Regions from separate parts of the Endozoicomonas sp. GU-1 genome, predicted to be linked through region 2. Evidence: predicted binding sites of a transcription regulator. Region 2 holds the regulator's gene; each other region holds the start of a gene.

Region 1 (3,243 bases), 580 kb from region 2:
TATGGCGGTCAGCTGCTGATCCAGTGTTAAATTGGTAGCGGCCATCGAACTGGACAGGGCCTGGGTGGTCCTGGCGGGCGCGATGTCGGTGATGCCGCCCAATGAGTGTGCCGGGATAATACTGTCAGTCCAGGGTGGCAGGGTGTTAACCAGTGAGGGAGTGCTCGCCGGTAGTAGTATCGGGCTGTTGGCGATGCTTGCAGAGGCAGAATCCTGAACAGTCGGGTCTGCATAACTAAACGGTGTTGTTTGTGTCGGGCTTGCATAATTAAACGACGTTGTATCCATACCAATCGGACTGGCAACAACCGAAACAGAACCGGGATTGTCTGTTGTTGACGTTGCCGATGCATTGGCAGCAACAGCGCCCTTGCCGGAACCGGTCAGGCTGGACCGGGCTGGGAAAGCCGTGGTGGCATTCATGGCAGTTGCCGAACTGTGCAGCGAAGGCAATGAATGGATACCCGTTGCATGGGTAGAGGCGGCACCCGAGCCGGATAACCCCATGGACGTTGCCGAATATTCACCGGTTTCACCCATATCATTGATACTTACACTTGTGGCGGAAAGCCCTGCTGAGCCAGAAGCATGGGAGTGGCTGGAGACGCTGGCTGCCAGGGGATTGCTCACTGAGCCGGACAGGCTGGCTGGCCAATGAGCGCCGGTTGCCGTAAAACCGGAGTCCGTCGTTTTGACAGAGCCTGCTGCATCGTGGGCAGTAGCGGTAATGGACTCTGATAAACTGTCTGATGAACTCACAGCAGTCTTGTAATCACTGCTGGACTTACCCTGAGTAGCTGCTGGGGATCTGGCCAGGCTGGATGTTGCCAGGTATGCACTGGTGATTGCTGTTAACACCGACGCCGACGCCTGTACCGAGCCTGATTCGCTGTTCACAGACGGACTGTTAGCGGACGTTGCCGAAGCATCGTTATCAGAGACACTATCCTTTATTGCTTCCGACATTGACTCCGACATTGACTCCGAAATAGTGGCCGTTGCCGTGTGCATGCTACCTGCGTTGGCAGATGTTGAAGGGTTTGTCGGATTTGAACTGCTGGCCGAATCGGTTATTGAGGTTGCGCTACTTATTGAACCCGATGCGCTTTCAGATGATGCTGAAGCTTTTGCCGGAATTGAACTGCTGGCCGAAGTTGTTTTTGAGGTGGCGCTATTTAGTGAACCAGCAGGACTTTCAGATGTCGATGCAGATGTCGATGCTTTTGCTGTGTTTGAACTGCTGGCCGAGGCGTTGATTGAGGTGGTGCTATCTATTGGAGCAGCGGCGCTTGAATGAATTGACTTTGTCTGCCTGGATGAGAATGAAGAACTGGCAGACTGAACCAAATGGCTGGTTTGATCCTGGCTACCTGGTGCAAGCGTCGTCTTCCCTGTCTTTTTATTATTAGCCACTTGACGTGAGTGAAACACTCTGGTTGGTTTAGCACGACCATGAGGAAATTTTTTTTCATCAGGATTTTTTTCATCAGGATTTTTTTCATCAGGATTTTTTTCATCAGGATTTTTTTCATCAGGATTTTTTTCATCAGGATCATGAAGGAATCTTTGATCAGGCAGAAAACCCGGATTAGTTGGTTGAGTTGGAGGTGGAAGATGCATTGCTTAATTAACCCGTCAGTTGACTTTTATTCATTTCAGATTGATGAAAAAATATCCAACTTTACAAAATTTGCAAATATTCGAGAGAGAAAATTATACGGCCAGGGAGTGACAAATAAGGATCATTTATTATTAAAAACTGATATTTAAAAGCCGATTCCCAAAGAGCCTACTGGACAAAACAACTGTATTTATATACAGTTCATAAACCCAATACAGGAGGAAGCCCATGTCCATTACCCCCATGTGGCGAGTTGACCGGGACGGAAGCATGTTTACTGATAAGAAAGCCGCAGAAGAACACGATCGGATGCTGGAGCTGGCAGATGGCATCACTGGTATGCTGGAAGCCAATTTCAAGATCGATGAACAACTGGCGGAAGAGATCGGTCTGCTGCTGTCACGAAACAAGGATATTCTTGCCAAAGCCTTTAAAGGCAAACCTGAAATCCTGCAGGAGATCAAACTGGAGAGCGAACCTGCAGAAAACAACACCGTAGATATTCGTGAAGCGATTGCCTGATACTGATAAGCCACAGAGGCGTGATGTTGCTCATAGTGAAATATCCTTTGTGGTTGGTTACCAATCACATTTTATGAATACTTAAATTAACAGCTGATTCGGTACTTTTCATAGGCTAGTAAATGTTTTCAATGTAATTGATGGGTTCCTCCTATCAATGACTCCCGGGTTCCGTTCGTCCTGAGCGGAGTCGAAGGGCGTACACACCATACCCTGAATAAAGACTGTGCCAATCACCCTTCGACTCTGCTCAGGGTGAACGGAGATTGTACACACCAAACTCATTGAAATGATGCAGAAAGCTGTCCGAGAAACCGGTGGTCGGCAATGAAGGGTGCTTCCTGATTCAGCCCCACAGTGTATAATCACCGGTTTATCCAAACTCGGAGCCCCCCTGCTCTTCAGGAGTTCCGGGGACAGTTGGAACCTCTACTGGAAAAGCAGTTATGGAAAAGACGTTCAACCCCCAAGCCATCGAACGCACGTTGTATCAAAACTGGGAAGAGAAAGGCTATTTTGCGCCGGCTTCTGACCAGCGCGGTGACCGCACGCCCTACTCCATCATGATCCCCCCTCCCAATGTCACCGGCAGCCTGCACATGGGGCATGCCTTCCAGGACTCCATTATGGATGCCCTGATCCGCTATCACCGGATGAAAGGCTGCAACACACTCTGGCAGGTGGGTACCGACCATGCGGGTATCGCAACCCAGATGGTGGTTGAACGCAAGATCCTGGCAGAAGAAGGCAAAACCCGTCACGACTACGGACGTGAAGCCTTTACCGATAAAATCTGGGAGTGGAAGGAAGCGTCCGGCGGCACCATCACCCGTCAGCTTCGTCGTCTGGGGGCATCTGTTGATTGGGACACCGAGCGCTTCACCATGGACAAGGGCTTCTACGGAGCTGTCCAGGAGGTCTTTGTCCGCCTTTACGAAGACGACCTGATCTACCGGGGCAAGCGTCTGGTGAACTGGGACCCAAAACTACACACCGCTATCTCCGACCTGGAAGTGGAAAACAAAGAAGTCAAAGGCAATATGTGGCACCTGCGCTATCCACTGGCGGATGGTGAGACAACCGCAGAGGGCAAAGACTAT
Region 2 (3,243 bases):
TCATCAGGACTGTGCCATGCCTATACAGCGCAAAAGTGTTGAGCGGAATGAAATTCCTCTGTTTAATGCCAATAGTGTGCGGTTTGATCAGTCAGAAGGCTTTCTTTCTGTGCTTGAGTCCTTGAAGGAGCTGGTTACCTACAGTCGGAACTTCAGCCTGGAGTGGTAGGTTTCTGGTGTTTTCAGCGTTGTTCATTGCCAGCTATATTCAGCTGTTGAGGGCTGATATCTTGAAAGCCTCTGCTGGCTAATGCACAATGCTTCACTGCTAATCCTAAAATCCCGGTGTCACTATTTATGTCAGCGTCGTTTCTTGAAATTGTTGAACTGCCTTCCGGAGAAATTGTTTTGCGTCGCAGTGATGAGGAGAACGCTGAGCCTCTGGTTACCATGTCATTCTCCCGGGAGTTGCTGGACTTTCTCCAGGGAGATCAGGTGGAGGTAGCCAAGGCTATGCTGGATACCTGCATAGAAGAAGTCGGGCGTAAAACAGAAGCTGACGCTGGAGAGTACATCCCTGAAAACCGGGTTCTTCATTAACCGTCATACAAACCCTCCAGTTATCCTCTGTTCCTGATTGCCAGTCCCTGACATCGACCTGAGCGAGCGGCGGTCTCGAGTTCAGAGAGTGTGATGCTATCCATCTGCTCAATCCAGCTGACCACGGTGTGGCTGGTGCCTGAGGCCAGTGCCTTGCGAGTCAGTTTCAGTGGGTCTGCCACTGCGGAAGGGTTGAGAACCTGAAGGCGCTGCCTGCTGATGCCCGATGACTTCAGCCAGTTTATGGTGCTTTTTGCCTGTTCACTGGACAGTATCAGGGTAAGCCAGCGTTGATCCTGATCGTTAGCCAGCTCATACAGAACAGTCTTCAGAAAGCGTCCTGATTGCCAGGGCGGGCCTGAGAGAATCAGCTCATCAATAAAGCTGACAGGTTCACTGTCAATGCAGGGAGCGTTACCGTTCTGACTGGATGATGGTGTTAATGCTTGCATGTCAGGTCCTCTACATCAGAGATCGTCAGGGTCTAGGAGGCTGTCCGAGAATAGACTGCCCTGCTGCGGTGGCAGCAAATTGGTCTAAAAAGTCGTAAATTTTTAGTAAATAGAACCACTATTCACTAAAAATTTCCGACTTTTTATCCTCAATTTTCTGCCATCCTCGCTACGGGCGCTATTCTCGGACAGCCTCCTAGTGCAGCTAAGCGCTGTTACCCATACCGTTCGTCCTGAGCTTGTTGAAGGACCCATAGGGCCTAAAGGCGGAAACTCCGGACTCTGATAGATCGTGCCAAGCACCCTTCGACTCCGCTCAGGGTGAACGTGGTTTACGGGTAATAACGCTTAGCCGCACTAGTTCCTGATAACGCCCACGCTCAGTCCTTCGATAGCAAAGGTATCAACGCTGAGGTCTACTTCGATTGTCTTGAATTCTTTGTTTTCCGGGTGCAGGTAAATTCTGTTTTTAACCTGTTCAAAACGTTTGACCGTTACTTCGTCGTCAATTCTGGCAACGACAATCTGGCCATTGGCTGCGGTTGATGTTTTATGGACAGCCAGAAGGTCCCCGTCAAGAATACCGATATCCTTCATGCTCATCCCTTTTACCCGAAGCATGAAGTCTGCTTTGGGGGAAAAGAAACCGGGGTTGATGGACAGGTGGTCTTCAATATGTTCCTGGGCAAGAATGGGGCTTCCTGCAGCAACCTGTCCTACAATAGGCAGGCCGGAAGATTCGGTGCCGGGGATTCGGATACCTCTTGAGGTGCCGGGGGTGATCTCGAGAGCTCCCTTGCGGGCAAGGGCTCTGAGATGCTCTTCTGCTGCATTGGGTGATCGGAACCCGAAGGTCTGTGCGATTTCTGCACGAGTGGGGGGGAAACCGGTCTCTTCTATATGAGATTTGATCAGTTCAAGAATCTCAGTCTGGCGCTTGGTCAATTTATACATGATTAAATCTGTGTTTTTATACAGTACATGTAATTATATACAGTATTTTGCTGACTGCAACCACCCCTGTCTTATTAATCTAACTTGATGTTTCAGTTAGCAAACGTTAGTTTTAAACAAGTGTTTACATTGGAGGTTTTACAGACATGTCACAGTCAGCGACAGTAGACAGGATTCTGGACGCTGCCGAGAAGTTATTTGCTGAGCATGGGTTCGCAGAGACCTCGTTGCGTTCAATTACCAGTCAGGCGGGTGTTAACCTGGCCGCTGTTAATTACCACTTCGGCTCCAAAAAATCCCTGATCCAGGCAGTCTTTTCCCGTTTTCTTGATCCTTTTGTCAGCAATCTTTCCGGGGCTCTTGTGCGATATCAGGATAATAATGACGTTATTGATCTGGAAGAAATACTTCATTTACTGGTGGATCAGATCATGGCGGTTAAACCCCGCAGCCCTGAAGATCTCTCTGTTTGTATGAGGATGATTGGCCTGGCCTACACACAGGGCCAGGGGCATCTGAAGAAATATTTGCGCGACGTCTACGGGGAAGTATTCCAGGCTTATCTGGAGTTGCTGGTAAAAGCGTGTCCTGAGTTGCCATTGAATGACCTGTTCTGGCGCGTCTATTTTATTCTGGGTTCCGCGGTGTTTACCCTTTCAGGAGCGGATGCACTGAGGGCTATTGCGGAAAGCGATTATGGGGTCAGGACTGAACTGGAAGATATCATGAGAAAGATGGTGCCTTTCATGGCGGCAGGTCTCAGATCACACACCTGACGGATCATTTAACCATACAGAGCTTGATTTACCGATGCATCTTACTGTTCATATTGCCAGTCAGGCGATGGTGCTGCATGAGAAGGACGGCAAGCGCCGTGTTTATTCTGTGTCTACTGCCAGCAAGGGAGTCGGGCAGCAGGAAGGGAGCTGGCAAACACCTCTTGGTCAGCATGTTATCCGGGCGAAAATTGGTGCCGGTCTGCCGGCTAATTCAGTATTTGTCGGGCGTCGCTTTACCGGTGAGATTTATTCCCCCGGGCTTTGTCAGCAGTACCCTGAAAGAAAGGACTGGATATTAACCAGAATTTTATGGCTCAGTGGCCTGGAGCCCGGATATAACCGGCTGGGTAATGTTGATACCATGCGTCGCTATATCTATATCCACGGTTCGCCGGATACGGCAGTGATGGGAGAACCCGGCTCGCGGGGATGTATCCGGATGCATGGGGAAGATATTATCGATCTGTTTGACCGTGTAGATACCGGTACCAGGATCGATATACAGCTTAGCTGATACC
Region 3 (3,243 bases), 590 kb from region 2:
CGGCGACCATGCTGGGTGCAGTGCCTGCCTGGCGGGCCTATAAAAATTCATTGGCGGATGGTCTGACGGTCAGGCTGTAGGAGAGCAAATAATGATAGCAGGAAGACCACACCCTGGCTGGCTGGCCGTGGTGCTTATGCTGGCTTTTATGCCGGTGAACTTTGCCATGGCTGCAAGCCCTGAAAAGCTTGCGATCAAAGAGATCAACTGGGATGATCTGATGCCGCCGGTGGATGAGGAAATTGTCCGTAAATATGAGGCAGGGGAAATCAGTCAGGAAGAGGCTATCGAGTATATTGATGAGCTGGGCAAGATTCCGGTAGCAAGTATGAATCAGCAACGGGTCAAAATTCCCGGTTACCTGGTGCCGCTGAATATTGGCAAGGATCAATCAGCCACAGAGTTGTTGCTGGTGCCAACCCTGGGAGCCTGTATTCATGTACCGCCACCGCCACCCAACCAGACCATTTTTGTCCGCTATGACCAGGGCATAAAAGTCACGGAAGCGGGCTATACCCCTTACTGGCTGGAAGGAGTGATCAGGGTTGAAAACAATACCTCCGAGTACACAGACGTTGTTTATGCCATAACGGTAGAGAGTTTGAAGGAGTTTGAATAGAGAGAATGCTTTGCCCTTAGGAGGCTGACCGAGAATAGCGCCCGTCTAGGCGACCCCGTAGCGAGGATGGCAGAAAATTGAGAATAAAAATTTCGTTTTGTGAGGTGAATAGCGGGGCTATTTGCCGAACAAAACGGAATTTTTAGACCAATTTGCTGCCACCGCACGACTGCATGGATGCAGGAACTAGAGCAACGCAGGAGCAGTTGCCGTGTAGGGCAGTCTATTCTCGGACAGCCTCCTGGGCTCCGGGGCAAAGCATGTTCCCCGGCAACAGTGCTGTGAAATGGGGCATTCGATGATAACTTGTGAAGACTTCCCCTAATCGTGTTATAACATCCTATCCCGATTGGCTCCTCTGATAACCGTACTGGCGAGTGACCATGGAACCCACACTGCATTCTGCTACGTCTCCCATTGTCAGTGAAATTGCTGAACTCCTGATGTCCAGGGGCTGGACCCTGTCTACCGCTGAATCCTGTACCGGTGGTGGTATTGGTCATGCCCTGACCGTGTTGCCGGGAAGCTCGGCCTGGTTTGAAGGTGGTGTCATCTGCTATGCCAATGGCGTAAAGGCCAATCTCCTGCATGTGCCGACTGTGTTGCTGAATAAATACGGTGCGGTCAGTGAGCAGGTGGCTATCGCCATGGCCCGGGGTGTCCGCAAGCTGTTGGCAACAGACATATCTATAGCCGTGACCGGTGTTGCCGGACCGGGGGGGGGCGACACCGGAAAAACCTGTGGGAACCGTCTGGATTGCCTGGGGTACCGGCCAGGAAACCGCTGCAAGGTACTTCCATTTTGAGGGTGATCGTGATCAGATCAGGGCGCAAACGGTTGTTCAGGCGTTACTGGGGGTTCTGACCCTGTTGACCTGAGAAACGTTAACCTGAAAAAAGATTCCTTCCTGTCGAAGCGATAAATATACTGGACAAATATCCAGTATCTGTTTAAATATACAGTATAACTTATTGAGCTGTTCCTGATGAAATCAGAATCGAACTGAGGGCGTGAAAAAATGGATGATAACAGAAAAAAAGCGTTGGCAGCAGCACTTGGCCAGATTGACCGACAGTTTGGTAAAGGTGCCATCATGCGGATGGGGGATCAGAAGCAGGAAGCAATTCCCGCAATTTCTACCGGTTCTCTGCAACTGGATATTGCCCTGGGCATTGGTGGCCTGCCGAAAGGCCGTGTTATTGAAATTTTCGGCCCTGAATCTTCCGGTAAAACCACGCTGACCCTGAGCGTTATTGCCCAGGCCCAGAAGCACGGTGCCACCTGTGCCTTTGTTGATGCTGAGCATGCCCTGGACCCACAGTACGCCGGTAAGCTGGGTGTAAATGTGGATGACCTGTACGTCTCCCAGCCGGATACCGGTGAACAGGCGCTGGAAATCACCGATATGCTGGTTCGTTCCGGTGCCGTGGATGTTATCGTGGTTGACTCTGTCGCAGCCCTGGTGCCCAAGGCTGAAATTGAAGGTGACATGGGGGATTCCCATGTTGGTCTGCAGGCCCGTCTGATGTCTCAGGCACTGCGTAAGCTGACCGGTTCCATCAAACAGACCAACTGCATGGTCATCTTCATTAACCAGATCCGTATGAAGATCGGTGTGATGTTCGGCAACCCGGAAACCACTACCGGCGGTAACGCACTGAAATTCTACTCTTCTGTACGTCTTGATATTCGTCGTACCGGTTCGGTGAAGCAGGGCGATGAGGTGATCGGTAACGAAACCCGCGTTAAAGTGGTGAAGAACAAGGTATCGCCACCATTCCGTCAGGCTGAATTCCAGATTCTGTACGGTCAGGGCATCTACCATATGGGCGAAGTGATTGATCTGGGTGTCAAGCTGAAGCTGGTGGACAAATCCGGTGCCTGGTATGCCTATAAGGGAACCAAGATTGGTCAGGGTAAAGCCAATGCTGCCCAGTATCTTTCTGATAACCCGGAAGTGGCGGCTGAAATCGAAGCCCATATCCGTGCTGAGTTAATGAGCACCCCAGAGAAGGACGCTGCAAAAAAAGCCGAAGCTGACGCCGGAAAAAGTGCTGGCAAAAAAGGTGACGACGATGCAGCGGCAAGTGTTCAGCAGGACGAGCTGCTGGCTGAGTAATTGAATGTCTGCTGATGTCATTCAATCGGTAAACGATGTCCGCCGGGCTGCCATGGATCTACTGGCCCGGCGGGAACATGGTTTTACCGAACTGGCCCGAAAACTCTCGGGCCGTTTTCCCCGGGAACTGGTATTAGACGCGCTTACCCGCTTGCGGGAAGAGCGGCTGCAAAGTGATGACCGCTTTGTTGAAAGTTTTGTCTACAGTCGTCAACAGCGGGGCTACGGTCCGGTTCGTATTAAAGCGGAACTGTTTCAGAAAGGAGTTGATAGCGAGTTGATCGGTCAATACCTGCTGGAGCAGGACGATCACTGGGATGAACTGGCAAAAGCGGTAAAAGAGCGAAAATTTGGTGCCTCTGTACCCCGGGACCATAAAGAGAGAGCCCGACAGACCCGCTTTCTGGCCCAGCGCGGCTTCTCCATGAGCCAGATATACTCCGCTTTCTCCTCTTCATAACCACCAATCTCACAAAAAAGGTGTCCTAACCTAATGCCTGCTGC

The links. Region 2 encodes LexA, which represses DNA repair genes until DNA is damaged. Its sites were predicted from a motif close to TACTGTNTANNTANACAGTA; they were not measured.
Region 1: a site for LexA is predicted at 1,804-1,823, ahead of O3276_RS25140 (YebG family protein). Genes of this name have one in related genera too.
Region 3: a site for LexA is predicted at 1,565-1,584, ahead of recA (recombinase RecA). Genes of this name have one in related genera too.

Annotation. Positions count from the first base shown of each region.
Region 1 covers NZ_CP114771.1:6,007,637-6,010,879, reverse strand. The annotation lists gene O3276_RS25150 (hypothetical protein) at 1-858, opposite strand, end outside; gene O3276_RS25145 (hypothetical protein) at 842-1,297, shown strand; gene O3276_RS25140 (YebG family protein) at 1,850-2,143, shown strand; gene O3276_RS25135 (valine--tRNA ligase) at 2,590-3,243, shown strand, end outside.
Region 2 covers NZ_CP114771.1:506,467-509,709, forward strand. The annotation lists gene O3276_RS02315 (DUF6586 family protein) at 1-169, shown strand, start outside; gene O3276_RS02320 (hypothetical protein) at 298-540, shown strand; gene O3276_RS02325 (SulA-like leucine-rich domain-containing protein) at 561-992, opposite strand; gene lexA (transcriptional repressor LexA) at 1,350-1,946, opposite strand; gene O3276_RS02335 (TetR/AcrR family transcriptional regulator) at 2,093-2,722, shown strand; gene O3276_RS02340 (L,D-transpeptidase) at 2,757-3,239, shown strand.
Region 3 covers NZ_CP114771.1:1,096,744-1,099,986, reverse strand. The annotation lists gene O3276_RS04385 (ABC transporter permease) at 1-80, shown strand, start outside; gene O3276_RS04380 (DUF3299 domain-containing protein) at 92-619, shown strand; gene O3276_RS04375 (CinA family protein) at 1,003-1,425, shown strand; gene O3276_RS04370 (CinA family protein) at 1,361-1,498, shown strand; gene recA (recombinase RecA) at 1,639-2,739, shown strand; gene O3276_RS04360 (regulatory protein RecX) at 2,744-3,199, shown strand; gene O3276_RS04355 (tRNA-uridine aminocarboxypropyltransferase) at 3,233-3,243, shown strand, end outside.